Regions from separate parts of the Streptomyces sp. NPDC002886 genome, predicted to be linked through region 3. Evidence: riboswitches for the same ligand, from Rfam matches in the RefSeq annotation. Region 3 holds a riboswitch; each other region holds the start of a gene.
The links. Region 3 has a riboswitch for cobalamin ahead of ACFYYB_RS09310 (prenyltransferase/squalene oxidase repeat-containing protein). Riboswitches for the same ligand answer to the same signal wherever they lie in the genome.

Region 1: it holds a riboswitch for cobalamin, as region 3 does, so the genes downstream of both, ACFYYB_RS03680 (ribonucleoside triphosphate reductase) here and ACFYYB_RS09310 (prenyltransferase/squalene oxidase repeat-containing protein) in region 3, are expected to answer to the same signal.
Region 2: it holds a riboswitch for cobalamin, as region 3 does, so the genes downstream of both, ACFYYB_RS01510 (ABC transporter substrate-binding protein) here and ACFYYB_RS09310 (prenyltransferase/squalene oxidase repeat-containing protein) in region 3, are expected to answer to the same signal.
Region 4: it holds a riboswitch for cobalamin, as region 3 does, so the genes downstream of both, ACFYYB_RS13475 (energy-coupling factor ABC transporter permease) here and ACFYYB_RS09310 (prenyltransferase/squalene oxidase repeat-containing protein) in region 3, are expected to answer to the same signal.

Annotation. Positions count from the first base shown of each region.
Region 1 is NZ_JBIAPV010000001.1:823,773-830,687, forward strand. It holds gene ACFYYB_RS03670 (YybH family protein) at 21-404, shown strand; gene ACFYYB_RS03675 (anaerobic ribonucleoside-triphosphate reductase activating protein) at 414-1,055, opposite strand; gene ACFYYB_RS03680 (ribonucleoside triphosphate reductase) at 1,052-2,830, opposite strand; cobalamin riboswitch at 2,869-3,010, opposite strand; gene ACFYYB_RS03685 (glycoside hydrolase family 71 protein) at 3,091-4,722, opposite strand; gene ACFYYB_RS03690 (hypothetical protein) at 5,210-5,662, shown strand; gene ACFYYB_RS03695 (NADP-dependent isocitrate dehydrogenase) at 5,828-6,915, opposite strand, start outside.
Region 2 is NZ_JBIAPV010000001.1:358,794-365,708, forward strand. It holds gene ACFYYB_RS01490 (N,N-dimethylformamidase beta subunit family domain-containing protein) at 1-218, shown strand, start outside; gene ACFYYB_RS01495 (VOC family protein) at 369-758, shown strand; gene ACFYYB_RS01500 (ABC transporter ATP-binding protein) at 803-1,639, opposite strand; gene ACFYYB_RS01505 (FecCD family ABC transporter permease) at 1,636-2,691, opposite strand; gene ACFYYB_RS01510 (ABC transporter substrate-binding protein) at 2,688-3,680, opposite strand; cobalamin riboswitch at 3,718-3,855, opposite strand; gene ACFYYB_RS01515 (helix-turn-helix transcriptional regulator) at 3,865-4,845, opposite strand; gene ACFYYB_RS01520 (hypothetical protein) at 5,002-5,460, shown strand; gene ACFYYB_RS01525 (NUDIX domain-containing protein) at 5,571-6,104, shown strand; gene ACFYYB_RS01530 (hypothetical protein) at 6,109-6,582, opposite strand; gene ACFYYB_RS01535 (GNAT family N-acetyltransferase) at 6,653-6,915, opposite strand, start outside.
Region 3 is NZ_JBIAPV010000002.1:688,545-695,459, forward strand. It holds gene ACFYYB_RS09285 (TetR family transcriptional regulator) at 1-501, shown strand, start outside; gene ACFYYB_RS09290 (hypothetical protein) at 549-1,142, opposite strand; gene ACFYYB_RS09295 (ferredoxin) at 1,271-1,504, opposite strand; gene ACFYYB_RS09300 (aldehyde dehydrogenase) at 1,504-2,982, opposite strand; gene ACFYYB_RS09305 (MBL fold metallo-hydrolase) at 3,219-4,283, shown strand; cobalamin riboswitch at 4,333-4,463, shown strand; gene ACFYYB_RS09310 (prenyltransferase/squalene oxidase repeat-containing protein) at 4,585-5,847, shown strand; gene ACFYYB_RS09315 (SCO2322 family protein) at 5,847-6,521, shown strand; gene ACFYYB_RS09320 (energy-coupling factor transporter transmembrane component T) at 6,779-6,915, shown strand, end outside.
Region 4 is NZ_JBIAPV010000003.1:270,372-277,286, reverse strand. It holds gene ACFYYB_RS13495 (hypothetical protein) at 1-899, opposite strand, end outside; gene ACFYYB_RS13490 (energy-coupling factor ABC transporter ATP-binding protein) at 915-1,739, opposite strand; gene cbiQ (cobalt ECF transporter T component CbiQ) at 1,745-2,494, opposite strand; gene ACFYYB_RS13480 (energy-coupling factor ABC transporter substrate-binding protein) at 2,498-2,845, opposite strand; gene ACFYYB_RS13475 (energy-coupling factor ABC transporter permease) at 2,854-3,567, opposite strand; cobalamin riboswitch at 3,595-3,789, opposite strand; gene ACFYYB_RS13470 (hypothetical protein) at 3,963-4,418, opposite strand; gene ACFYYB_RS13465 (hypothetical protein) at 4,305-4,625, shown strand; gene ACFYYB_RS13460 (flavodoxin family protein) at 4,803-5,528, shown strand; gene ACFYYB_RS13455 (hypothetical protein) at 5,564-6,091, opposite strand; gene ACFYYB_RS13450 (SsgA family sporulation/cell division regulator) at 6,207-6,614, opposite strand; gene ACFYYB_RS13445 (hypothetical protein) at 6,835-6,915, opposite strand, start outside.

The DNA of each region.
Region 1 (6,915 bases), on a different contig from region 3:
TTCCAGCACAGGAGGCAGCGATGTCGGACTACGCGTCGTACGAGAAGGCCCTGCACCCCGAGGACATCACCCGCCTGTTCGTCGAACGGTCCAACGCCGGTGACGCTGCCGGGGTCGCCGCGCTCTACGAGGAGAACGCCGTGATGGCCTTCCCGCCCGGCGAGCTGACGGTGGGCCGGGAGGCCATCCGCGCCCTGTGGGAGCAGGTGCTGGTGAGCCGGCCGCAGTTCGAGCCGGAGCCCCCGCTGCCGACGCTGGTGAGCGACGGCATCGCCCTCACCTCCACCCCGCCGAGCGACGGCACCGGGGCACGTGCCCAGGTCGTACGCCGCCAGCCCGACGGCAGTTGGCTGCGGCTGCTGGACCAGCCGGAGTTCGCCTCGGCGCCCGGCGCAGCCGCGTAGGGCGGTGCGTCAGGCCGCCGGCGGGCGGACGGTCTGGCGGAGCGTGGGCCCCGCGCCCAGTTCCGCGAGCCAGGCGTCCAGGTCGGCCACGGCGGGCGGGTCCAGCAGGGCCGGGTCCACCGTGGTGCGGAGCTGGTGGGGAACCCCCGAGGCGAGCAGCAGCCGCAGGCTCCGCTCCGCAGAGGCGGCCGCGTGGCCGATGCCGGTGACCCGTTCGTAGCGGCCGGGCGGGGCCTTGACGTCGAAGCCGACCCAGTCCAGCAGGCCCGCGTCCAGCAGCCGGGCGAGGCGCCGGGGGAAGGCTCCACCGGTGTGGAGCCCGACCTCCAGGCCGAGCGCACGGGCCTCCCGTACGGCCCGGGGCAGGCCGCGCTGGAGGAGCGGTTCCCCGCCCGAGAACACGATCCCGTCGAGCAGCCCCGTCCGGCGGGCCAGGTGGCCGAGCACCTCGCCCCAGGAGACGGCGGCGGGGGTGCGGGCGGGCAGCAGGCCGGGGTTGTGGCAGTAGCCGCAGCGCCAGGGGCAGCCCTGGCAGAAGACGGTGCTGACCAGGCGGCCGGGCCAGTCGCAGGTGGAGAGCCGGGACCAGCCGCCGATGCGGATGACCTCGTCCGGCCGCGCGGCGGACGCGGCGGGCGCCGCGGGGCTCACACGGCCGCCTTGAAGTGGACGCGCTCGGCGTGTTCGCCCTTCTTGCCGATGTTGAAGGAGGACACCGGGCGGTGGTAGCCCATGACCCGGGTCCAGACCTCGCACACCGCCCCGCAGGTGGGGCAGTGGGGCTGCTCCCCCGCCAGGTAGCCGTGGTCGGCGCAGATGGAGAAGGTCGGGGTCACCGTCAGGTACGGGAGCCGGAAGGTCTCCAGCGAGCGCCGGACCAGCTTGCGGCAGGCCTCGGCCGTCGGGATCCGTTCGGGGGTGTACAGGTGCAGGACGGTGCCGCCCGTGTACTTGCCCTGCAGCTCGTCCTGGCGCTCCAGCGCCTCGAAGGGGTCGTCGGTCCAGCCGACGGGCAGCTGCGAGGAGTTGGTGTAGTACGGGTTGGCGTCGGTGCCGGCCTGGAGGATGCCGGGGAAGCGGGCCCGGTCCTCCTTCGCGAAGCGGTAGGTCGTCCCCTCGGCGGGGGTGGCCTCCAGGTTGTAGAGGTGTCCGGTGCTCTCCTGGAAGTCGACCATCCGGGCCCGGACCCGGTCCAGGAGGCGGACGGCGCGGGCGTGGCCCTCGGGCGCGGTGATGTCGTACGCGTCCCCGCTGAAGTTGCGCACCATCTCGTTGATCCCGTTGACCCCGATGGTGGAGAAGTGGTTGCGCAGGGTGCCCAAGTACCGCTTGGTGTAGGGGAAGAGGCCGCCGTCGATCAGGTCCTGGACGGTGATCCGCTTGAGTTCGAGGCTGTCCTTGGCGAGCTCGCACAGCCGGTCCACCTCGACCAGCAGGCCCGCCTCGTCGCCCGCGTAAAGGTGCCCGAGCCGGGCGCAGTTGAGGGTGACCACGCCGAGCGAGCCGGTCTGTTCGGCGCTGCCGAAGAGGCCGTTGCCGCGCTTGAGCAGCTCGGTCAGGTCGAGCTGGAGCCGGCAGCACATGGAGCGGATCATGTGCGGTTCGAGCTCGGAGTTGATGAAGTTCTGGAAGTACGGGAGCCCGTACTTGGCGGTCATCGTGAAGAGCCGCTCGGCGTTCTCGCTCTCCCAGGGGAAGTCCCGGGTGATGTTGTAGGTCGGGATGGGGAAGGTGAACACCCGCCCGGTGGCGTCCCCTTCCGTCATCACCTCGATGAACGCCCGGTTGATCATGTCCATCTCGGCCTGGAGCTCGCCGTAGGTGAAGCCGGTCTCCTCCCCCGCGACCACCGGGACCTGCCCGCGCAGGTCCTCGGGGCAGGTCCAGTCGAAGGTGAGGTTGGTGAAGGGGGTCTGGGTGCCCCAGCGCGAGGGCACGTTGAGGTTGTGCACCAGCTCCTGGACGCACTGCCTGACCTGGTCGTACGTCATCGCGTCGAGGCGGACGTAGGGCGCGAGGCAGGTGTCGAAGGAGGAGAAGGCCTGGGCGCCCGCCCATTCGTTCTGCAGGGTGCCGAGGAAGTTCACGATCTGGCCCACGGCCGAGGACAGGTGCCGGGGCGGGGCGGAGTCGATCTGTCCGGGGACCCCGTTGAAGCCCTCGGTCAGCAGGGTGCGCAGGGACCAGCCGGCGCAGTAGCCGGAGAGCATGTCCAGGTCGTGGATGTGGAGGTCGCCCTCGCGGTGCGCGCGGGCCACGGCGGCGGGATAGACCTGTTCCAGCCAGTAGTTCGCCGTGACCTTGCCGGCGGCGTTGAGGATGAGGCCGCCGAGCGAATAGCCCTGGTTGGCGTTGGCGTTCACCCGCCAGTCCCGGCGGTCCAGGTATTCGGTCACGGTCTCTACGGCGTCGACGACAGCAGTCACGGCAGCCCTCCCACGAGGCTCGGCACGGAAGAATGGCGGGCTTCGAAGCCCATGCCGGCAGGGGTCGGACTCGTCCGCCGTGGCGGACTCACCGTTGCGGGGCAGTCCCGGATTCCCACCGGGTTCCCTGTTGCCTCGGCCGGGGAGAGACCCCGCCGAACCGGCAGAGCCAACACTACATATAGATGTGATGGCAGATCGCCACCACTACATATGGGGTGACGAAGGTCCCGGAGTAAGGGACTTCGGGCCCTGCGGGCTCAGCTCCGGCCGCTGGTGACCGCGTAGTACTGGAGGTCCTGGACCTCCACCGTGCGGTCCACCCGGTAGGGCAGCTCCACCCGGGCCCCGGTCCTGCCGTCGCGCACCACGGCCGCCGAGCCCGTGCCCGTGCCCAGGGGCAGCAGCTCGGAGTGGACACCGGCCGGAGCGGCGTGCGCGTCCCCGGCCGCTCCCACGGCCGTACGGATGCTCGCGGGCGCGGTCAGGAAGCTCAGCACCTCCACCGTGTCCCGGGCCGCGGCGCTGCCGCCCCGCAGCGACATCACCAGGGACTGGCCGCCGCTCGGGTCGGCGGCGGCGAACTGGGTGCGCGAGCTCAGGTACAGCGTGTCGCGGACGATCTTCGGCCAGCCACCCGTCTTGAACCGGGTGAGGTAGTACGAGGAAAGGTCCAGGTAGGCATGGCCGTTGTGCAGGGAGGGCGCGAACTGGCTGCCCTCGCTGTAGTCGTTCCAGGTGGTGAGCTGGACCCAGTCGGCCCCGTCCTCGATGGCGCGGTTCCATGTGGCCCGCAGGGTCGCGGTGTTGCCGGCCTCGTCGTAGATGCCCTGGTTGGGCCGGGCGTCCTGGACCGATACGGGCTGCATCCAGATCTTGCCCGCGGCGTGGGCGCGCCGGACGTCGCGCGTGGAGCCCTCCTGACCGACGTAACTGCGGCTGCCCCACTCGGAGAATCCGTAGCTGATGGACTCGAACTCACCGCTGTGCGAGCCGAAGTCGAGGAAGAGCGGGACGAAGGCGGTGCGGATGCCGTGCCGGGACTTCAGGACGTCCATGACCCGGGTCCACCAGGCGGCGCTCTTCTCCTCGGCCTTGAACGGCGAGACGACCAGCCGGCCGTCGGGAAGCCGGTGGGCCGCCGGGGCCTTGCCGAGGTCCGCGAGCAGGTCGGCGAGCACGGCCGGGTCGTCGGTGCCCAGGGAGGTCATGTCCGGCATCAGCATGACCTTGAAGGACGGGTCCACCGAGCGGGCGGCCTCCATCAGGAGCGCGCAGCGCTCCCGGTTCTTCCCCGCCAGGGAGAGCAGGTCGAGGGTGAACCCGTCGAGGCCTGCGGCGCGGGCCGTACGAACCTCCTGCTGGAGGTTGGCGAGCTCCCAGTTCCCGGCCTTGGGCCGGACGGGCAGCGGCCGGTCGCGCAGCAGGCCCCCGTAGCGCTCGTGCTTGCCGTTCTCGCCGTCCGGCTTCAGGTAGTTGCGGGTGTAGTAGTCGGCGTCGGCGCTCGCGTTGTCGAGGGAGAGCGGGTACGGGGTGAAGTAGTGGGCGAAGACCAGCTTCTTGCCGGCGGCGCCGGAGCGCAGGGTGGCCGGCTGCGGCATGTCGAAGGGAAGCGGCCCGGACGGGCGGGCTCCGTCGCCCCCGCCGGACTCCGGGTCCTCGGGCTCCGGGGACGGCGCGGGCGGGCTCTGCGGGACGGTGGTGCCCGGGGCGCCGGTGACGGCGGGGCCGGTGGCCGTGGGCGCGGGGCCGTCGCCGGGGACCGCGGGCAGCGTGGCGCCCGGGACGGCTCCCGGACGGCCCTGCGCGCCGGCGACGGTGCGGGTGTCCCAGGCGAGGCCCGTCGCGGCGCAGACGCCCACGAGGAGGAAGGCGGTCAGGAAGAGGCTCATTACGGGCCTTCGGCTGCGGAAGCCCGGGCGGCTCCGGAAGCCCGCACGTCCGCGCACGCCCGTACGGCCCCGCACGCCCGCACGTCCGCGCACGCCCGCACGGCCCCGCAAGCCCGCACGGCGCCGGTGCGACGTGGGTCTCGCGCCCCGCCCTGCCCGACGCCGGTCCGCACTCATCCTGGCCCTCCCCAGAGCATTCCCGCGCCGCGCCCGGACATCGGGCCGCACCGGAGCAGTACAGCGGATTCCGGGCCCCCGGACAACCGTTGGCGGAAACGGCCGCGAACGACGGAGTGTCGCGCCTCTTCGCGCGGGGTGGACAAAGCGATGTGACCTGTACAACTACGGCGATCATCGGACGCCACGGTCCTTTCAGCGGAATAGGGAATTCCACTGGCCTTTCCTGAAAAGTGGCGCATAATCGTCTTCATGCGGCTTGAAACAACCCTCTTGCCGCAGGTCACGCATGCAGGGGGGCATCGTGTCGATGAGGGATTCCAGAGGAGCCGGCACTTTCCCGGCGACCTCCGCGGAGCTGTCCCGTCTATTCACCGCCGTGCGGCGGGGCAAGGTGCTGACCGTCACCGGTCGGTTCCGTGAGCCCCGGAGCCAATTGGTCCGGGAGATCGGGCAACGGCTCTCGTCCAATTTCTACGACGGAGTGGCCGTCGTGTCCATGGACCACCGGTTCGGGATCCGCGACCTGACCGCGGCGCTGGGCAGCCTGCCGGGCATGCCGTTCCTGCCGTGCGGGACGTCGAACGCGGCGTCGTGGCTGGCGGAGCGCGACATGCTGCTCGTACTCGACGGCTGCGAGCACCTCGCGTCCGAGACCCTGGACTGGCTGCGCGAGCTGCTCGCCGTGGCCCCCGGGCTGCGGATCCTGGCCGCCGGGCGCGACCCGCTGGCCTTCTCGCCGGATCAGGTGCACCGACTCTGAGCGGGTGCGGAAACGGGTCCGCCCCGGTCGGCGATTGCCGACCGGGGCGGACCCGTGGAAGCGATGGACCTCAGTCCCGATGAGTCTCGGTCCCGATGGATCTCGGTCCGATGAACCACGGTCCCGATGAACCACGGTCCCGATGAACCCCGGTCCCGATGAACCTCAGCCGAGGAGCGCGAGCGCCTCGTTCAGCGTCGCGGACGGCCGCATGATCGCCGAGGCCTTGGCGGCGTCGGGCTGGTAGTAGCCGCCGATCTCCGCCGGAGCGCCCTGCACGGCGATGAGCTCGCCGACGATCTTCTCCTCGGACTCGGCCAGCGTCTTGGCCAGCGGGTCGAAGGCGGCGGCCAGCTTCGGGTCATCGGTCTGGCGCGACAGCTCCTGCGCCCAGTACAGGGCGAGGTAGAAGTGGCTGCCGCGGTTGTCGATGCCGCCCAGCTTGCGGCTCGGCGACTTGTCCTCGTTGAGGAAGGTGCCGGTCGCCCGGTCCAGGGTGTCGGCCAGCACCTGGGCGCGGGCGTTGCCGGTGGTGGTGGCGAGGTGCTCGAAGGAGACGGCCAGCGCGAGGAACTCACCGAGGGAGTCCCAGCGCAGGTAGTTCTCCTTGACGAGCTGCTGGACGTGCTTCGGGGCGGAGCCGCCGGCGCCGGTCTCGAAGAGGCCGCCGCCGTTCATCAGCGGGACGACCGACAGCATCTTGGCGCTGGTGCCCAGCTCCAGGATGGGGAACAGGTCGGTCAGGTAGTCGCGCAGCACGTTGCCGGTCACCGAGATGGTGTCCTCGCCGCGGCGGATCCGCTCCAGGGAGTAGGCGGTGGCCTCGACCGGGGACAGGATCTTGATGGTCAGACCGTGGGTGTCGTGGTCCGCGAGGTACGTCTTGACCTTGGCGATCAGCTGCGCGTCGTGCGCGCGGCCCTCGTCGAGCCAGAAGACGGCCGGGACGCCGGTGGCGCGGGCGCGGGTGACGGCGAGCTTGACCCAGTCCTGGATCGGCGCGTCCTTGGTCTGGCAGGCGCGGAAGATGTCGCCGGCGGCGACCTCCTGCTCCAGGACCGTGGCACCCGAGGCATTGACGAGGCGGACGGTGCCCGCCGCGGCCAGCTCGAAGGTCTTGTCGTGGCTGCCGTACTCCTCGGCCTTCTGGGCCATGAGGCCGACGTTCGGCACCGAGCCCATCGTGGACGGGTCGTACGCGCCGTGTGCGCGGCAGTCGTCGATGACGACCTGGTAGACACCGGCGTAGCTGC
Region 2 (6,915 bases), on a different contig from region 3:
CCGCCGTCTTCGCGACGGGGACGATGCGCTGGGTGGAGGCCCTCGACGCGAAGGGCGACGGGCGCGGCGGAGCCAACCACGGCCTGGACGCGCGCTCGGGCGCCCTGACCACCCGGGTGACGGAGAACCTGCTCCGCGTCTTCGCGGCCGGCCCGGCGGGACGGACCCGTCCGGCGCGGGACAACGTGAAGGCGGTGTACGGGGGCCCGGGCGCGTGAGGCGCTCCACCGCCCCGAGCGCCGCTGCCCCCATACCCATTGGACTCATCCCGTAAGGGCTGTTTAGGATCATGTCGCGGCATCGCGTGTCGGTCACCGGCTGGGTGAGGCATGGAGGTGCCGAGATGTGCCTTTCGGAGGCATCCACTCATGACGGTTCAGCTCAACCACACGATCATCCACTCCCGTGACCACCGGGAGTCGGCCGAGTTCCTCGCGTACTTCCTCGGCCTGGAGGTCGGAGCCCCCTGGGGCCCCTTCATCCCCGTCGAGATCGCGAACGGCGTCACCCTGGACTTCGCGACCATCCCCGCCGAATCCATCACCGCACAGCACTACGCGTTCCTCGTCTCCGAGGCCGAGTTCGACGTGGCCTTCGAGAAGATCAAGCGGGCGAGGATCACCTACTTCGCCGACCCGCACGGGCTCCACCCCGGCGAGATCAACCACAACGACGGCGGCCGAGGCGTCTACTTCGAGGACCCTTCGGGCCACGGCATGGAACTGATCACCGTCCCGTACGGCGGCTTCAAGAAGTAAGACCCGTGCCCGCCCGGCCGCACCGGGCGGGCCCCGTCCAGAGGTCAGTACCCCGTTCGCCCCCCGTCCCGCGGAAGGTAGACGATGTGCGGCGCACCCGTCGTCGGGTGGGCGGCGACGTGGGTGCGGACCCCGTAGACCTCGGCCAGCAGGGGTTCCGTCAGTACCTCCGCCGGGGTGCCGGAGGCCGCCACGCGTCCGCCCTCCAGGACGTACAGGCGGTCGCAGTACAGGGCCGCCAGGTTGAGGTCGTGCAGGACCAGCAGGGCGGTGGCCGGCAGGGCACGGACCAGCCCGAGGATCTCCAGCTGGTAGCGGATGTCCAGGTGGTTGGTCGGTTCGTCCAGCGCGAGCAGCCCGGGATCCTGCACGAGGGCGCGGGCCACCAGGGCGCGCTGGCGCTCGCCGCCCGAGAGCTCGTCGAAGCGGCGGCCCGCGAGGGCGGCCGCGCCGACGGTCTCCAGGGCCCGTGCCACGCGGCGCACGTCGTCGGGTCCGTCCTGCTCCCAGAAGCGCTTGTGCGGGCTGCGCCCCATGGCCACCACCTCGCGCACGGTCAGCCCGAAGGTGCCGGCCGCGTCCTGGGGCACCACCGCCACCCGCCGGGCGCGGTCCCTGACGCCCAGCGAGGCCGCGTCCACGCCGTCGAGCAGCACGCGTCCGCCGGTCGGGCGCAGCGCGCCGTAGACGCAGCGCAGCAGGGTGGTCTTGCCGCTGCCGTTGGGGCCGACGATTCCGACCGTCTCGCCGGGGCGGGCGGTGAGGTCGATCCCGTGCAGCAGCGGCTGCCCGTCGATCTCGTACCGGACGCCTTCGACGGCGAGTCCCGCCGCCTCGGCCGCTGCCCGCGCCACCGGACCGGTCGGCCGTCGCGCCCTCATCCCACGACCCCTTCTGTACGGGTGGACCTGCGCAGCATCCACAGGAAGAACGGCCCGCCGACGAGCGCCGTGACCACGCCCACCGGGATCTCCTCCGGCGCGGCGGCGGTACGGGCGATCAGGTCGGCCAGGGTCAGGAACACCGCCCCGCCCAGCGCGGCCACGGGCAGCAACGCCCGGTGCCCGGCTCCGACGACCATCCGCGCGGCGTGCGGGATCATCAGCCCCACGAATCCGATCGCCCCGCTGTAGGCCACCAGTACGCCGATGACGAGCGAGGTGAGGACGAACACGGCGGCCCGGAACCGGCCGGTGTCCAGGCCGAGCGTCTGCGCGCCCTCCTCCCCCGCGAGCAGCAGGTCCAGCGGCCGGGCCAGGGCGATGAGCGACCCGGTGCCCAGGAGCAGGGCCCCGGCGGGCAGGGCCAGTTCGCTCCAGCGTGCCCCGCCGAGCCCGCCGAGGGTCCAGAACAGCACGCTGCGCACCTGATCGGGCTGCGCGGACAGCACGAGGACCAGGCTGGTCAGCGCGGATAGCACGTACTGGACGGCGACTCCGGCGAGGATCAGCCGGCCGGTGGTCATGGCACCGCCGCGCCGGGCCATCGCGTAGACGGCGACGAGTGCGCCCATCGACCCGGCGAACGCGGCGAGCGGGAGGGCGGCGGTGCCCGCGAAGCCGAGGAATCCGGCCCCGAAGACGATCACCAGCACCGCTCCGGTGGAAGCCCCGGAGGAGGCCCCGAGCAGGAACGGGTCGGCGAGCGGGTTGCGGACGAGAGCCTGGAGCACGGTTCCCGCGACGGCCAGTCCCGCGCCGACGACGGCCCCGAGCAGGACGCGCGGCATGCGCACGTCCCACACGATCGCCCCGAAGGCGCCCCCTCCGGCCCGGGGCCCCGGCCCCGCGAGCACGAGGTCGAGCACCTCGCCCGGGGGGATCCGTACCGGCCCCAGGACCAGCCCCGCCAGGGCCGACGCGGCCAGGGCGGCGGCCAGCAGGGCCAGTACGACCGGGGTACGGGTGAACGCTCGGGCGGCCCGGAGCCTCACGCGGCGTCGGGGTGGAGCTGGCCGCCCAGCGATTCGACGGCGTCCGCGACGCGTACGCCGAGCACGGCGGAGGACAGCGGCAGCACGACGAACCGCTGGTTCCTGATCGCGGGGACCTGGGCCAGTGCCGGGTCCTTGAGCAGGCGCTGCTTCTTGGCTTCGACGGTGGTGCCGCCGTAGTCGTAGATGAGGACGACCTCGGGCTTGCGCTCGATGACCTTCTCCCAGGACACGTCGCCGAAGGTGTCCTGGAGGTCGGCGAATACGTTCGTGCCGCCCGCGAGCGAGATGATCTCGTTGCCGATGCCGTTGCCTCCGGAGGTGAAGGCGGAGGCCTCGCCCGAGTCGTAGACGAAGACGGCGGGCCTGTCCTTGTCCTTCAGGCGTGCGGTGACGGCGTCGATGCGGCGCTGTTCGTCGGCGATGAGCCGCTCGCCGCGCTCGGGGACGCCGAAGGTACGTGCCACCTCGGTGATTTCGGTCTTGAGCTGGTCGAGGCCGACCTTGCCCTCGGTGCAGTACTCCACGCTGAGGCGGGAGTTGACACCGGACTTCGCGAGTCCCTCCCGGTCGCGGCCCTGCGCCTTGTCGAAGGCGCTGGAGTAACCCCCGTACACGAAATCGGGGTTGGCGCCGAGGAGGACCTCCCGGGAGGGGTACTCCTTCGCCAGCACCTTGATCTTGTCGTACGCGGACCGGTAGGCGGGCAGTACGGCGTCGTCCAGGTAGGCCGTCCCGACCGTCTTCCCCTCCAGCCCGAGGGCCAGCAGGATCTCGGTGGCGTGCTGGTTCATGGCGACCGCACGCCGCGGCGGTGCCTGATAGGTGCTGGTGACACCGCAGTTGGTGACCGAGTACGGGAAGCCGGGCGCGGCGCCCGCCGCGGCCTTCGCGTCCTGCGCCACGGGTGATCCCCCGCAGGCGGCCAGCGGTATCAGGAGGGGTACGGGCAAGAGCGCGCGCAGCAGCGCACGGGGGTACGAAGACATGGTGGAGCCTCTCCCGGGGATCCGCGTCCCCTGGTCGAACCGAAAGAGGCGGTGCGTCAGTGTCTGACTCCCGGGGCCCCGCGCGGGGGCGTCCGGTCACAGTGGCGGGACCGCACCGGATTCGCACCGGTTTCCTGTCCTGCACCGCCTGGATAACGTGGCCCAGTGTGCCAGAAGGGCGACGTCAGCGTTCCGCCCGCACCGCGCCGGCCACCCGGGAGGCGAGGGCGCGCAGCGCCTCGTCGGAGGGGGATCCGGGCTCGGCCGTGTAGAGGTAGAGGGTCTGGTCGGGATCGTCCGGGAAGGTCAGGGACTCGTATTCCAGGGCCAGTTCACCGACGTCGGGGTGCCGGAACCTTTTGGTGCCGTGGGTGTGCTCGAGCACGTCGTGACCGGCCCACCAGCGCCGGAAGTCCCGGTCGAGCGAACTCAGTTCCTCGACGAGCGGGCCCAGATCCGGATCGTACGGGTGCCTGCCGGCGTAGAACCGCAGCGCGGCCACGACTCCGCGCGCGGCGCCCTCCCAGTCGGCGAAGAGCTCGCGGGCGGCGGGGTCGCGGAAGAGGAACCGCGCCAGGTTGCGGCCGCGCCGATCCGGCGCACCCGACTCCGGGGTAGGCGACCCGGGGGCGCCCGACCCCGGGGTACCCGACGCCGGCGCACCCGACCCCGGCGCGCCGAAGTCGGCGTACAGGGCCTCGGCGAGCCGGTTCGCGGCCAGGACTTCGAGCCTGCGCCCCATGATCATCGCCGGGGTGCCGTCCTCCAGGGCGTCCAGGACCCGGTACAGGCCCGCCCGCACCCGCTGCGGGCCGTCGGCCTCCGCGCGGCCGGGGGCGTCGGCGGCGCGACCGGGCCCGGTGGCCCGCTGGGGCCGGGCCAGCTCGAAGAGGTGGGACCGCTCGGTGGCGTCGAGCCGCAGCGCACGGGCCACCGCGTCGAGGACCTCGGCGGAGACGTGCTGGGTACGGCCCTGCTCCAGCCGGGTGTAGTAGTCGACGCTGACCCCCGCGAGCTGCGCGACCTCCTCGCGCCGCAGCCCGGGCACGCGCCGCCTTCCCGGGTGGGCGGCGGCCCCCACCTCCTCGGGGCCGATCCGGGCGCGCCGGGAACGCAGGAATTCCCGCAGGTCGGAACGGGGATCGGGCCCGGCGGTGGCGGTCATTCCCCCAGGCTAGGCGTTCTCCCCGGGTTCCTCCGGCACCTTCGCACCGGGCCGGCCGGCCGCGCACCGGGCCGGCGGCGGCGCGGCGCGTCACAGCCCGGTCACAGCGGCCCCCGCGGGGCCCCACCGGGCCCCGCCCCGGGCGACGATGACCCGATGCGCAGACACCACGTGATCACCGCCCTCACCGGCGCCGCACTCCTCGTCCTCGCCGGGTGCGGCGACTCGGACGCCCCGGCCCCCGGCACGTCCTCCGGCCCGGCCCCGGCATCGACCGTGCCGAGCGCCGATCCGAGCGCCGGACGGCCCAGCGCCGATCCCAGCGCGGCCCGCCCCGACAGCGGTCTCCCTCCGAGCCCCGCACCCGCGCAGCGCGCCGCCTACCTGGCCGCGCTGAACACGATCGCCCCCGAGATCGTCAACGGCAAGGACGACAAGGCCGTTTCGCGCGGCCTCGACCAGTGCCAGTCGATGAAGGGCGAGAAGGACCCGGCCAAGCGCGTGGCCGGTGCCAACCAGCGCTTCATCGGCCCCCATCACCCCGACGGCTTCGGCCCCGTCAAGTCCGCCCTGATCGTCGCGGCCGTCCAGGCCAACCTCTGCCCGACGTACTGAGCCCCGCCGGGGGCGCGCACTCCGAGCCGGGGCATGCCGAGGAACCGAAGGGTCCGGGCATGTCCCGGTGCCGTCCCGGTGTCAGACCCCCGCCCTATGGTGCCGAGGTGATGATTCCTGATGCGTTCGACCGCCGGGTCGCAGAGGCCGCGGCCGCCGATGTCCGGCTGGCGAGGATCCACCTCGACGGCGCCGGCCAGTGGTTGACCACCGACGGCCTGGGGTCCACGGCGCCGCTCGCCGCGGAGGTGTGGGTCTTCGACGAGGATCTCGCCCGGGTGCTCCTGGTTCATCACCGATGGCGTGGCTGGGTTCCGCCGGGCGGGAGCGTCGAGCCGGGTGAAACCCCCCGCGAGGGAGCACGTCGCGAACTCTTCGAGGAGACCGGCATCGCGGTGGATCTGCTGCCCGAACCCGCGGCGGCGACGGTGCGTTCCTACCGCGCGGAGTGGGCGCCGACCCTCGGGCTGTCGTTCGTCGCGATCGCGAGTGCGGCGACCCCCTTGGTGGCGGAGAGCGGACAGCCTGCGGCCTGGACGCCCCTCGACGAGGACTGGGCCGGCTACTTCCCCCAGGACGCGTCGTATGTCCGCCGGCACGCCCGATGGCTGCGCGAGACCTCCGGCCGCCGACAGGCCCTGTGATCCTCTAGCTCACGTGGTGGCGTGCCCAATCGGAGACACCGCCCAGCCGGACGGCGGCCTTGGCGGGGTCACCGGTTCGGGTGGGCTGGCCCACCTCGAAGTCGTGGCCGGTCAGGCCGGTTTCGTCCTCGACGATCCGGGCGATGCGGTAAGCCAGTTCCATCACTTCCAACGCCGCCGCACCCGAGTGGCGGTAGGGGACCTCGATGTGGGCCGTGTCCCCGCAGTAGTCGAGCTGTACGCGCCCCGGCGGGCCGAGCGTCTCAAGGGTGAGGCTGTACAGGTACTCCGCCGACTCGACAGGACCGATGTCCCGGGAGACTCGGCGCAGGGTCCGGTCCCACTCGCCGCGTTGCGCGTCGGTGACGCGAAGCAGCGGCAGGTCGGCATCGGGATCGAAGTCGGCGTTGAGGCCCTCGAGCGTTTCCTGAAGCGTCAGGCCCGGCCGCACCCGCACGAGCACGATGTCGTAGGTCACCGGGTCAATCTACGGTGTCCGTGAGGTCGCGCCGGATGGCGTCCGCTTGGACAGGCCGACCCGGCATCGGTCAGGGCGCGTCCGATTCCGACACGCCTTCTTCTTCGGTCTTGAAGGTACGAAACCCGCGGCGGTGGTAGTTGGGCAGCGCGTTCGGGTTGTCGGCCGACGACGTGTGCAGCCACACCCGGCGCACGCCGGGCACCAGATTCCAGCCCTGCCGGATCGCGAGCGTCAGCGCATGGCCGCCGAGCCCCTTCCCGGTGAACTCGGGCAGGAGCCCGAACGTCCTGATCTCGACGTCGGCACCCGGGTGGAGGTCGTAGCAGACCA
Region 3 (6,915 bases):
GTGGCCCTGGGCACGCTCTACCGGTACTTCCCCTCCAAGGTGCACCTGCTCGTCGCGACCATGCAGGACCAGCTCCAGCACATGCACGGAACGCTGCGCAAGCGCCCGCCGGCCGGGGACGAGCCCGCGGCCAGGGTCGCGGAGACCCTGATGCGCGCCTTCCGCGCGCTCCAGCGGGAGCCGCACCTGGCGGACGCGATGGTCCGTGCGCTCACCTTCGCGGACCGCAGCGTGAGCCCGGAGGTGGACACGGTGTCCCGCCTCACGACGGCGATCATCCTGGACGCGATGGGGCTGGACGCCCCGCCGACGGCGGAACAGCTCTCCGCGGTCCGGGTCATCGAGCACACCTGGCACTCGGCCCTGATCACCTGGCTCTCGGGCCGCGCGTCGATCGCCCAGGTGAAGATAGACATCGAAACGGTCTGCCGCCTGATCGACCTCACGGCCCCGGAGCCCCCGACGGCGACGCCGCCTGCGACGCCCCGGAAAAAGTCCTGATCCCGCCGTAGGGCGGGAGGTTCTCACCTCTCCCTGCCGTCGACACCTCAGCCCTGCTGCTCCTTGAACCGCTGCTCGCACTCCGGGGTCCCCTTCAATGCCAGCAGGCTGAACTGAAGGGCGCCGTTGGGCGCCTTGGCGAAGGTACTGAGGCTCCACTTGCCCTTCTCCAGGGTGTACGCGAGCACCGGTTCGGTCATGCGATGGTTCACCGTCCAGCCGCGGGCCACCAACCCGTTCACGAGCCCCACGAGCTGCTGATCGCTCACGAACTCGAAGCTGACGTAGTCGGCGGCACAGTCGCCCCAGGCTTCGCGTAGCGGGTTCCCCTGCCCGACGTCCATCCCGACCTCCGCATCGTCCGTCACGACGTAGAAGTCCTCCAGGACCGTATCCCGCGTCGGCTCCGGCCCGGAGTACACGGGCTGCAGGGACGACCGGGGTACCGCCGTCCAGTTGGCCCGCGGACTCGCCGGGGCCCTCTCCGGCGCCAGCAGACTGCCGCCCACCACCACACCCAGCCCGGCGGCCACCACGGCCAGCACCTTGAGGCGTCCGACCGTACGACTCCGGGCGGGCTCGGCCTGCTCGGCGAATTGTCCGGGAGTGTCCGTCCCGTTGGTGTCTCCGGTACCGCTCATGTCCCCACCCCTTGCGAAGCCGCCGGGCGAGGTTCGGCCCGACGGCGGTCGCAGGAGTGTCACACGCTCCACCACGTGGACCGGAGCCGGGGCCGCCCTTCCGCCCCCACCCGGCCCCGGCGGCCCCCTCACTCCTCCGGCGGGAACACCGCCTCGCCGCTGCCCAGCAGGGTGATCGCGATCGCCTCGACCGGGCAGCCCTCCGCCGCCGCGAGCACCGGCTCGCTCGCGTCCGTCTCCGCCGCCCGAGGATGCGACTGCCGCGCCGAGTCGAGGGCGAAGCCCTCGGGGGCGTGGTTCACGCACATGCCCGAGCCGATGCAGACCCCCCGGTCCACCTCGACGTGCCAGCGGTCACCCATCACGCACCGGCCGCGGGGGGTACGTACCCTGCCGGGAGGTGGATCATCTTGTGCTCGAGGTACTCGCCCAGCCCCTCCGGGCCGAACTCCCGCCCGACGCCGCTGTTCTTGTAGCCGCCGAACGGCCCGAGCATGTCCAGGCTGAAGGTGTTCACGTTGAAGGTGCCGGTCCGCACCTGCCGCGCGAAGTCGATGCCGTGTTCCACGTCGCCGGTCCAGACGCTGCCGCTGAGCCCGAACTCCGAGTCGTTGGCGATGCGTACGGCCTCCGCCTCGTCCCCGTACGGGATCAGGCAGACGACCGGGCCGAAGATCTCCTCGCGGGCGATCCGCATCGAGTTGTCTACGTCCCCGAAGAGGGTCGGCTCCACGTACCAGCCCTGGTCCAGGCTCGAGTCGCCCGGGCGTCCACCGCCGGACAGGACCTTGGCGCCCTCCTCCTGGCCGATCCGGATGTAGTCGAGCGAGCGCTGCTGCTGCCGCCTGGCCACCAGCGGGCCGAGCTGCGTCGCGGGGTCCATCGGGTCGCCGACGACCAGCGCGGACGCCGCGGCGGCGAGCGCCTCGGCGATCTCCTCGTAGCGGCTGCGCGGGGCGAGGACGCGGGTCTGGGCCACGCACGCCTGGCCGTTGTTCATCCAGGCCGCGGGGACGATCCCGGCGATGGCGGCGTCGAGGTCGGCGTCCGGGAGGATGACGGCCGCGGACTTGCCGCCGAGTTCGAGGGTCACGCGGGTGAGGTTCTTCGAGGCGACCTCCATGACCCGCCGGCCGGCGGGCACGGAGCCGGTGAAGGCGACCTTGTCCACGTCCGGGTGGCCGACGAGGTACTCGCTGACCTCGCGGTCGGCGGGCAGGATCGACAGCACACCCTCGGGCAGCCCGGCCTCGCGGGCGATGTCGGCGAGGATGTAGGAGTCGAGGACCGCCTCCGGGGACGGCTTGAGGATCACCGTGCAGCCGGTGAGCAGCGCGGGCGCCAGCTTGGCGGCGGCCACGAACTGCGGGACGTTCCACGGGATGACGGCGGCGACCACGCCGACGGCTTCGCGCCGGACGAGGATCGGGCCGAGGACGCCCTGGCGGAACTCCTCGTAGGGGTAGTCGCGCGCCACGGTGATCGCGGCGTCGTAGACCATCATCGGGCCGAGGGCCTGCGCGAGGACGCTCCAGGAGTACGGGGACCCGTTCTGGGAGCTGATCGAGCGGGCGATCTCCTCGTGCCGGACGGCTATGGCGTCCTTGATCCTGGTCACCACCGCGATCCGCTCTTCGAGCGTGGTGCGCGGCCAGGGACCCTCGTCGAAGGCCTTGCGGGCCACGGCGACGGCCCGGTCGACGTCGGCCTTCGAGGCGTGCGGGACGCTGCCGATGACCTGCCCGGTGTGGGGCGAGACGACCTTGATCGTTTCGGAGCCCAGCGGATCCGTCCACTCACCGCCGATGAACAGTTTTCCGTGTTCCACGAGCTCGGTCATGGCTGATGCCTCCTGCGGCTTGGCGTTCCAGAACTGATACCAGTTCTAGTTCTAGGAGTCCACGGAGCTGACCGAACCGCCCGTGCATCGGCCCACACTCGACAGCCCGAAGATCCAACGACTAGTCAGGAAGCCGGAGAAGTGGTCGACTTGGGCGACTAATGCAACACGTTCTCGTTAGACCTGTTCCCGTTGCACCTCCCGTTGGACCTGTTCCCGTTAGAGCGGAGCCCCTCATGGCAGAGGACACCCCGGACGTGGCACCTCACGTCACCGATCACGGCGGCGGCGTGTGGGGCATCAAAGTCCCCATCCCCGACAATCCGCTCGGCCACACCCTCGTCCACGTCCTCGACACCGACCGCGGCCCGGTCCTCATCGACACCGGCTGGGACGACCCCGCCTCCTGGGACACCCTCGTCGCCGGCCTCGGCGCCCTCTCCATCGCCGTCGCCGACCTGCACGGCGTGGTCATCACCCACCACCACCCCGACCACCACGGCCTGTCCGGCCAGGTCCGCGAGGCCTCCGGCGCCTGGATCGCCATGCACGCCGCCGACACCGAGATCGTGGTGCGGACCCGGTCCTCCGAACCCGGCGTCTGGTTCGACTACATGGCCGAGAAGCTGGCCACCTCCGGAGCCCCCGAACAGCACATCGCCCCGCTGCGCGCCGCCCGCGCGAGCGGCCGCATGAGCACCCTCCCGGGGCTGCGGGCCGCCGTCCCCGACCGGGAGATCGTGCCCGCCGAGCTGCTGCCACTGGCCGGCCGCCGGCTGCGGGCGGTCTGGACCCCCGGGCACACCCCCGGCCACGTCTGCCTGCACCTCGAGGAGAAGCACCCGCGGAACCTCCCCGGCAACGGCCGCCTCTTCTCCGGCGACCACCTGCTGCCCGGGATCTCCCCGCACATCGGCCTCTACGAGGACCCCTCCTCCGAGCAGGTCACCGACCCCCTCGGCGACTACCTCGACTCCCTCGAACGCATCGGCCGCCTCCAGCCCGCCGAGGTCCTCCCGGCCCACCAGCACGCCTTCACCGACGCACAAGGCCGCGTACGGGAACTCCTGGACCACCACGAGGAGCGGCTGACCGGGCTGCGCGCACTGCTCGCCGCCGAGCCGCTGACCCCGTGGGCGCTCGCGGAGCGGATGGAGTGGAACCGGCCCTGGGAGCAGATCCCGTACGGCTCCCGCAACATCGCCGTCTCGGAAGCGGAAGCCCACCTGCGGCGTCTGGTGAAGCAGGGCCGCGCGGAGGCGGTGCCGGGCAGCGACCCCGTGACGTACCGCGCCGTGTAAGGGGTGCGGGTGGGCGGCGCCACCCGGCCCCGGGGCTACGGGCCGGTAGAGTATGGGCGTCGTCCACACTTCCGTACGGGGGGAAGCCGGTGCGAATCCGGCGCTGACCCGCAACCGTGACCCACCCCGGCAGCTTCGGGGCGGGGAGCCGGATTGCCCCGTGCGTGAGGTGCGCGGCTCGAGCCGCCGGGTCCTCCGGCGGCCGGCACCGTCGAGGTAAACGGAGCCGGAGCCCGGTACCAGCCTCCATCGCTGTGCTGCCTGCCTCCGGGTCCCCAGCACGAGAGGCACCCGCCCCGCCATGAACGTCCGCCGCAGCGCCGCCACGCTCGCCGCTTCCGCCGTGCTCTGCGTGGGCGCGGCCCCCGCGGCCCTCGCCGATGTCGCCACGCCGTCCCCGGCACCCGTCGTCCCCTCCGGGCTCTTCGGCAAGAACGATCCGACGTACGACGGGGTGTGGCGGCAGTCCTTCGCACTGCTCGCCCAGCACACGGTGGGTCTGAAGCCCGCGCGGCAGGCCGTGGACTGGCTCGTCGGCCAGCAGTGCGCCGACGGCGGCTTCGCCTCCTTCCGCGCGGACACGGCAGCCGCGTGCGACGCGAAGCTGATGCTCGACACGAACGCCACCGCGGTGGCCGTGCAGGCGCTGAAGGCGCTCGGCGGTCAGGACGCGGCGGTGAAGAAGGGCGCGGACTGGCTGAAGTCCGTCCAGAACGCGGACGGCGGCTGGGCCTACGTCCCCGGCTCCCCGAGCGAGGCCAGCTCCACCGCCGTGGTGATCAGCGCGCTGGCCGCGGCGGGCGAGAAGCCGGCCGAGGTCAAGTCGAAGGCCGGCAAGTCCGCGTACGAGGGGCTCCTCGCCTTCCAGCTCGGCTGCTCGTCCGAGCCGGCCGCCGACCGGGGTGCCTTCGCCTACCAGGCGACGGCCGACGGCAAGCTGCCCGCCAACGCCGACGCGACGGCCGCGGCCGTACTGGCCGGCCTCGGCCAGGGCGCGCTCGTCTCCCCTTCCGCCTCCCCCACGGACACCCCCGCGGCGGGCCTCGCCTGCCCGGCGACCGCCGGTGACCCGGCGGCGGCGGCCCAGGGCGCGGCCGGATACCTGGCCCAGGCCCTGAAGAAGGACGGCCACCTCACCGCCCTCACCCCGGGCGCCGACCAGCCGACCCCGGACACCGGCAACACCGCCGACGCGGTGATCGCCCTGGCCGCGGCCGGGCACAAGCAGTCCGCGGCGGGCGCCCTGGAGTGGCTGAAGACCAACTCCGCCGAGTGGTCCAAGGGCAACCCGGCCGGCCTCGGCACCCTGATCCTGGCCGCGCACGCGACGGGCACCGACCCGAAGGCCTTCGGCGGCACCGACCTGGTCGCGGCGCTGAACGCGACGGGCCCGGCGCCGCAGAACGCCTCCGCGAAGGCGTCGGAGCAGCCGGCGGACAAGAAGGAAAAGAAGGACGAGGACTCCGGCGGCAGCAACGTCTGGTGGATGATCCTCGCGGGCGCCGCGGCCGGCATGGGCATCGGCATCGTGCTGAGCGGCCGCCGGAAGAAGAACCAGCTCTGATGCGCGGACGCCGCCCGTCGCTGCCGGCCCTCTTCGCCGGCATCGTCCTGACCCTGGCCATGACGTTGCTGGCCGCGTCCCCCGCCCTGGCCTCGACCTACCGCTACTGGTCGTTCTGGGACGGCGCGGGCGGCACCTGGGCGTACGCCACCCAGGGCCCCTCCTCGCTGCGTCCGGCGGACGGCTCCGTGCAGGGCTTCCACTTCGTGGTCAGCAAGGACGCGGCCGATCAGGCCGCCCCGCCGCGCGCGGACGCCGACTTCGCGGCCATCTGCTCGGCCACCGCCCCGGTGCCGGGCAAGAAGCGGATCGCGCTGGTCGTCGACTTCGGCACGCCCGCCGAGGCCCAGGCGGGCGAGACCCCGCCGCAGGCAGCCCCGCGTACGGCGTGCGCGCAGGTCGGCCCGGACGCCACGACGGCCGAGGCACTGGCGGAGGTGGCGAAGCCGCTGCGCTACAACAGCGCGGCACTGCTGTGCGCGATCTCGGGCTACCCGAAGCAGGGCTGCGGCGAACCGGTGGCGGACACCGCCGCCACGCCTGACAAGCCCACCGCCCCGTCCGCCGGCTCCGAGGACGGGGGCCCGTCGGCGGGCCTCTTCGCCGGCATCGCGGCGGTGGCCGCCCTGGCCGCGGCCGCGTTCTGGCAGTCCCGTCGCCGCCGCACCCGATGACGGGCGGTCCCGAGGTGGAGGGTCCCGCGGGGTCGGCCTCGGCCGCGCCGGCGGGGCCCGCGAACGGCGGGACGGTCGCCGACGGCGGGCAGCCGCCCACCGGGGCCACCCGCACCACCCGCCCGTCTTCCCGCACGGGTGGTGCGGGTGGGCACCCGGCACGGCCGCAGGCCGGGCGCACCCGGCACGGCGCGGCACGCGAAGTCCCGACCCCGGCCGGCCCGAACGCCCCCGACCGGGCAACCGGGAGCACGCGCGTGCCGACGTACAAAAAATGGCACGCCCCCGAGGCCACGCGGAGCAACGCCCTGCACGCGGGTGCCTGGTGGCTGTGGGCCCTCGGGCTCGCCACCGCCGCCTCCCGCACCACCAACCCGCTCCTGCTCGGCCTGAT
Region 4 (6,915 bases), on a different contig from region 3:
TCGGTGACCCCGTAGGCCCCGTCCCGGTGCCGCACGCCGATCTCCGGCCATTGCCGCAGGACGCGGCCCGTAGTGGCGTCGACCAGCCGGGGGTGCCCGGTCAGCGAGACCACCAGGTTCCCGCCGCACGCGACCAGGGTTCCCCAGCCGCCCGCTCCGGCGCTGCGGTACAGCCAGCGGCCGTCCCGGCACGACCACACGCCGAGCTGCCCGTCCTGGAGGGTGGAGGCCTCCTCGTCCCCCGGGCCCTCGCCGGTCCCCGAGACGGCGACCCGGTCCGCGTCGAGCCAGCAGGCGGAGCCGACCTCGGCGTAAAGGGCCGTCGGGCCCAGGAGGTCCCCGTCCCGGTCCAAGGCGGTCGCGTCGGCGAACGCGGCCGCCAGGTCGTAGACGTTGGCGACCCCGAAGGGGTGCCATACCCAGCCGGCCACCAGGAGCTTGCGGCCGTCGGGGGAGACGGAGAGCCGCGACTGGAACGTACCGGGGGTGGTGCGCTCGCCGGTGGTGAGCCGTTCGCCCGTGGAGACGTCCTCGACCTCGAGGACGTCGTACTCCTCCGGGCAGCTCACGAGCACTTCACGGCCGTCCGGCAGCGCGCCGAGGGCCACCGCGTGGTCGTAGTCCTCGGGGAGGTTGTCACCCCGTGGCAGCTCGCGCGCGATCCGCTCGCCGTCCAGCAGGACGGCCCTGGTGCCGCGCTCCTCGTAGAGCACCGTCCAGCGCCCCGAAGGGGAGCGCACCGCGCGGTCGTACGCGGGGGAGGCCGGGCGGCGAGCCGGGTGCTCCCGGCCGTCCGGGGTCCAGCGGCGGAAGCCGCCGACCGGGTCGACGAGGTCCGCGCCCTCCCGGCCCGCCCAGAACAGGGACTGCGGCTCCGAGGTTGCCTTCAGCGTCTGCATGGACGGGCAACCTACCTACTGCCACGCGGCCAGCGCCTCCGGATTGCGGGGTCCCGGGGCGTCCGCCGCCAGCAGTCCGTGGGCCCGCAACAGCGCGGCCACCGCCGGGGACCAGGCCGGGCGCAGGCCCGCCGAGGTGAGGAGGGACGGGTCCGAGAGGAGGGCTTCGGCCGGGCCGAAGCGGATGCCCGTCGGGGTCAGGACCGCCGCGTCGTCGGCCCAGCGGACCGCCAGGTCCACGTCGTGGGTGGCCATCACCACCGTCGTGCCGGCAGCGCGCAGGCCCGCCAGGACGTCGAGGAGCCGCTCCTGGCCGTCCGGGTCGAGCCCGGCCGTCGGCTCGTCCAGGATCAGCACCCGCGGAGCCATCGCCACCGCCCCGGCGATCGCCGCGCGCTTGCGCTGACCGTAGGAGAGCAGGTGGGTGGGGCGGTCCCGGAGCGGGGTGATGTCCAGGGCGGCGAGGGCCGAGTCCACGCGGGCGCGGACCTCCGGAGCGGGGAGCCCCAGGTTCATCGGGCCGAAGGACACGTCCTGCTCGACCGAGGCCGCGAACAGCTGGTCGTCGGGGTCCTGCACCACGAGCTGGACGGACGTGCGCAGCCGGGTCAGCCCGGCCCGGTCGTACGAGACCTCCGTGCCGTCCAGCCGCAGCGATCCCGCGCCGGGCCGCAGGCCGCCGCTGAGCAGCCGCATCAGCGTGGTCTTGCCGCTGCCGTTGCGGCCCAGCAGGGCCAGCGCCCGGCCCGGCACGATGGCGAAGTCGACGCCGGTCAGGACCGCCGGGCCGTCCTCGTAGGCGTAGCCCGCGCCGGACAGCTCGATCAGGGGGGTGGCCACCGGGTTCACAGGAAGAGCCCCTTCAGGGTGAGGGTCAGGGTGATCAGGACCGCCAGCAGGCCCGCGGTGGCCGTCAGGAAGCGCCACGACAGGGCCGCCTCCGGTACGAGGACCCGCAGGGCGCCGTCGTAGCCGCGTCCGGCCAGCCCCGCCTGGAGCTTGGCCGCGCGGTCGAAGGCCCGTACGAAGGAGGTGGCGGCGAGCCCCGCCAGGGAACGCCACACCGCCGCCCGGCCGGTGTGCCCGAGCCGGGCCGCCTGGGCCCGGCGGACCTGGGCCATGGAATCGAGCAGCAGGAAGCCGATCCGGTACATGACCAGGGCCACGTCCACCACCGGGGCCGGGACCCCGGCCCGGACCAGCCGGGGCAGGACGTCGGAGACCGGGGTGGTGAACGCGAACAGCAGCAGTCCGAGCGAGGCCGCCGAGGTGCGCAGCAGCAGTTCGGCGGCGGTCCGGGGGCCGTCGGGGGCCAGGGAGACCGGCCCCGTCGGGCCGCCGACCGCGAACAGCAGCGGCAGCGCCCCGGTGAAGCAGAAGCCGAGCGGGATCCGGAAGGCCCGCCAGAGCTGCCGGCCGGCCACTCCGGCCGGGCCGAGCAGCACGGCGAGGGTGGCGGCGGCCACCAGCGGCCCGCCGGGCCAGGGCGGCAGGCACACGGCGGTGACCGTCAGCCCGACCCCGAGCAGGGCCTTCTCCAGCGGGTGCCGGCCGCGCCAGCGACTGCCGTGCGCGGCCACGTCGATCGGCAGCACCGCCTAGGCCTCCGGGCCGGTGGCGGCGGAGGTGGTGGCGGCAGCGGCGGCGGCAGCGGCCCCCTGGCGGCGGCCCTTGCGGACGCCGAAGTAGTACGCGAGCACGCCCGCGCCCAGTGCCGCCTGCAGGGCGAACAGCGCGGACTCGACCTCGCCGGAGGGGGGTTCGTAGAGAGGGGAGAACCAGGGCTCGTAATCCGGCTTCAGCTCGGTGATGGCGGCCTCCGCCTGCGCGTCGGCGCCCGCGAAGGGCTCCTCCTTGCCCTCGCCCAGCCCCAGGGCGATCGGCAGCACGGCCAGCGCCGCCACCAGGAGCAGCAGCAGGCCGTTGATCTTCGTGTTCTTGGACATGCCGCTCATCAGGCCGCCGCCTTCTCTTCGGTGGCGGTATCGGTACCGGTACGGGTGGCCGTCAGCTTCGCGACACCCAGCCTGACCAGCTCCGACTTGCTCGACGCCATCAGCAGCCGCATCACCAGGACGGTCAGCAGCCCCTCGCTCACGGCCAGCGGGATCTGCGTGACGGCGAAGATCCCCCCGAACTTCGCGAGCGAGCCCGCGAAACCGGAGGCCGGGTCGGGGAAGGCCAGGGCGAGCTGCACGCTGGTGACGCAGTAGGTGATCAGGTCGGCGAAGAAGGCGCCGAAGAAGACGGTCACCATCAGCGGGAGCCCGGACGTGCGCAGCAGCCGGTAGACGGCGTAGCCCGCCCACGGGCCGGCGATGGCCATCGAGAAGACGTTGGCGCCGAGGGTGGTGAGCCCGCCGTGCGCCAGCAGCAGGGCTTGGAACAGCAGGGTGATCGTGCCCAGCACCGCCATGATCGGCGGCCGGAACAGGATCGCCCCGAGCCCGGTGCCCGTGGGGTGCGAGCAACTGCCGGTCACCGACGGGATCTTCAGGGCGGACAGGACGAAGGTGAAGGCCCCGGACGCCCCGAGCAGCAGCGTGCTCTCCGGGTTGGCCTTCACCTCTCGGGTGAGCGCGCGGACGCCGTGGACGACGAAGGGGGCGGACGCGGCGCCCCAGGCGACCGCGTGCAAAGGGGGCAGGAACCCCTCGGCTATATGCATGGGTAGGAGACCTCTCCAGCACCTCGTGGATGGACAACGCACCCCGGCCGGTCTCCTGGCTCACGGGTTGACGTCCATGCCCCGCCTTCCCGGGCAGCGCGGAACCTCCCGCGCAGCCCAGTGGCTTTCCCGCAGGAGTGGAGCCGGACTTCCCGATCACAGTGGCGAGGGCCGCACCGGTTTCCCACCGGTTTCCCGAACACCAAGGCCCGCTGACCCTAGTCGGCCGCACGGACCGGGAACAACCCGCCCCAATCGCGCCGGGCGGCGACCGGATTCCGCTTGTGTGTCACGCCATGTGTCCACGCCGCCACTATCTGCCTCAATAGCCCCACCTGAAAAGGGAGTTCCTCATGTCCGTGACCGCCGAAGACTGGCTGCCGTGCGTCGCCGCGCTATTCCGTACGTAGGACCTGGACGGGGGCGGACACCTCGGCCGCGAGGACCTCATCGCCTACGCCGGCCGCCTCGCCGAGTGGCTCACCGAGCCGGGAGACACCCGCCGCGGGGCCGCCCTCCACGACGCCTGCTCCGAGCTGTGGACGCAGCTGCAAGGCGCCCCGGACACCGACCGGGGCGGGCGGATCAGCGAGCAGGAGTTCGTCGCGGCGGCCGCGCGCCACGCCTTCGACGGCGACCGCTACTTCCGCGAGTCCACCCTGCGGGCCCTCGACGCCCTCGCCTACGCCCTCGACCGGGACGGCTACGGCCGCATCGACCGCGCCGAGTACGAGCGCCTGTTCGGGGCGATCGGTCTCGACGGGTCGCTCGACTCCCTCTCCTTCGACCGGGTCGACGCGGACGGCGACGGCTCGATCAGCCGCGAGGAGCTGCGTGCCGCCGCCGTGCACCTCTACCCGCTGGCCGACCCGACCTGGCTCACCGCGGCGAGCGGCTGCAGCGACCGCCCGCGCGGCATCGCCCTGGTCGCCCACGACGCGCGCAAGGAAGCCGACCCGCTCGCCTGGACGGACCGCAAGGCCGCCGAGCTCAAGCCGCACCGGCTCTACGGAACCGGCACCACCGGCTCTACGGAACCGGCACCACCGGCACCCTGATCAACCGGCGGCTCGGCCTGGACGTCGCCCCGCTGCGCAGCGGCCCGCTCGGCGGAGACCAGCGGATCGGCTCGCTGATCACCCAGGGGCAGATCGACCTGTCGGCCCCTACCCGTGCTGCGCCCGGACGGGCGCGGCCCGGTGGCGGGGCTGTCGGGCTCCGGCGAGGCTGGACGGGTGGCTACCGACCCCGCGCAGGACCTCGACTACTCCGACCTGACCGCCGTGTACGTCAACTGCACGCTCAAGCGATCGCCCGAGCCCAGCAACACCGAGGGCCTGATCGGGAAGAGCCGCGCGGTGATGGAGGCGGCCGGGGTCCGGACCTCGCTCATCCGGGCCGTCGACCACGACATCGCGACCGGTGTCTGGCCCGACATGACCGACCACGGCTGGGACGAGGATCAGTGGCCGGTGCTCTACAGCCAGATCATGGACGCCGACATCCTGGTGCTGTGCGGCCCGATCTGGCTCGGGGACAACAGCTCGGTGATGAAGCAGGTCATCGAGCGGCTCTACGCCTGCTCCTCGATCCTGAACGACCAGGGCCAGTACGCCTATTACGGGCGCGTGGGCGGGGCGCTGATCACCGGCAACGAGGACGGCGTCAAGCACTGCGCCATGAACATCCTCTACAGCCTCCAGCACCTCGGCTACGCGATCCCCCCGCAGGCCGACGCCGGATGGATCGGCGAGGCCGGACCCGGGCCCTCCTACCTGGACCCCGGATCCGGCGGTCCCGAGAACGATTTCACCAACCGGAACACGACCTTCATGAGCTGGAACCTCATGCATCTGGCCGCCCTGCTCAAGCGGTCCGGCGGGATGCCGGCGCACGGCAACCAGCGCTCACTGTGGGACGCGGGCTGCCGCTTCGACTTCCCGAACCCCGAGCACCGGTAGCGGCCGGGCCCCGTCTCCCGCCGGCGGGTGCGCGTTCAGCAGACGTTCGGGTGCGCGACGTCCAGGACGAAGCGCTCCGGGGCGTGCAGCTTGAACGAGGTGTAGGCGGGCTTGGTGTCGAAGGCGGCGCCGAGGGTGACGTACCCCTCGTAGTCGCCGGTGAGGGCGAGGCCCTTCAGCTTGGGCAGGTAGATCTTGACGAGCTTGGGCCCGGCGTAGACGTTGTTGCCCGCTTCGTCGTGTCCGGCGGCGGGGTGCAGGCGGATCTCCAGGAAGTACCGCCCGGCCAGCGGGACGGGCTTGCCGGACCCGTCGTAGACCAGCTTCGGGACGGGGGTCACGGTGACCTCGGGTACGTATCCCTGCAGGTCGACGACCACCCGGTCGTACGTGCAGTGACCGCCCCAGCGGGCATTGACGACGAGCGGAGTGGCGGTGGTGGTGGGTGTGGCCGGCTTTGCGGTCGTGGCTGCGGCGGAGGCCGGTGCGGCGAAGGCCAGAGTGGCGGCGAGCAGTGTGCCCAACCCCAGTGCGGTGGCCTGCCGGCGGCGTGGACGGTTCATGGCGTCCCCTCGATTCCGAGAGACGGGGAACGATGTCATCCGTGAAGACGCGCCCGGTACGGCCGTGGTTGCACCGGGTCCACCGGGTTCGGCCGGTTCAGTCGGCTCGGCCGGTTCAGCTGGGCAGGAGGGCGCTCAGTTCGGCGTCGAGGTCGTAGTACAGGCGTTCCCGGCCGCGCGGCACCAGCTCGGTCATCCGGCGGCACAGCGCCTGTACGTCCTTGGCGCGGGCGGACACCACACAGGACTGCGCGCCGTTGCTGAAGGCGAGGAACACCCGCGGCTCGGTGCCCTTCCAGCGCGGCCACACCTGGATGTCGCCCTCGCCGGTGGCGCAGACCTGGCCGTCGAGCAGCAGCTCCCGGGAGAAGACCCAGTGGGCGAGGTGCATCCCGGCACCCTCGAAGTCGAGGGAGATCTCGTAGGGCCGGTCGCTGCGGTACACGAAGACGCCCCGGACCGGGACGGGCGCGGGCGCGGCCTCCAGGCGGAGCGGGAGGACGCGGTGTTCGGTGCCGGTCATGCGGGGCGCCTCTCTCTCGGGGTGGGGTCCCGCCGGCGCACGTGCGGCAGGCCCACTTGGGCAAGCTAGCCCACCCCCGGGCCGCCCATCCGTGGCCGAAGGTCCCCTTCGTCCGGGCCGCTCGACCCCTCTTCGCCCGACGCGCCGAGCCCCGCCCTCCGGGGGGAGGGAGGGGCTCGGTGGAAGGGCGTGCGCGACCGGGGCGGGGCCCCGGCCGGAACTACGGGAGGGGGTTGTAGATGAAGGACTCGTGCGAGTTGGACTGGCCGATCGCGGTGAAGCCCGAACCGTTGGCCTGGGC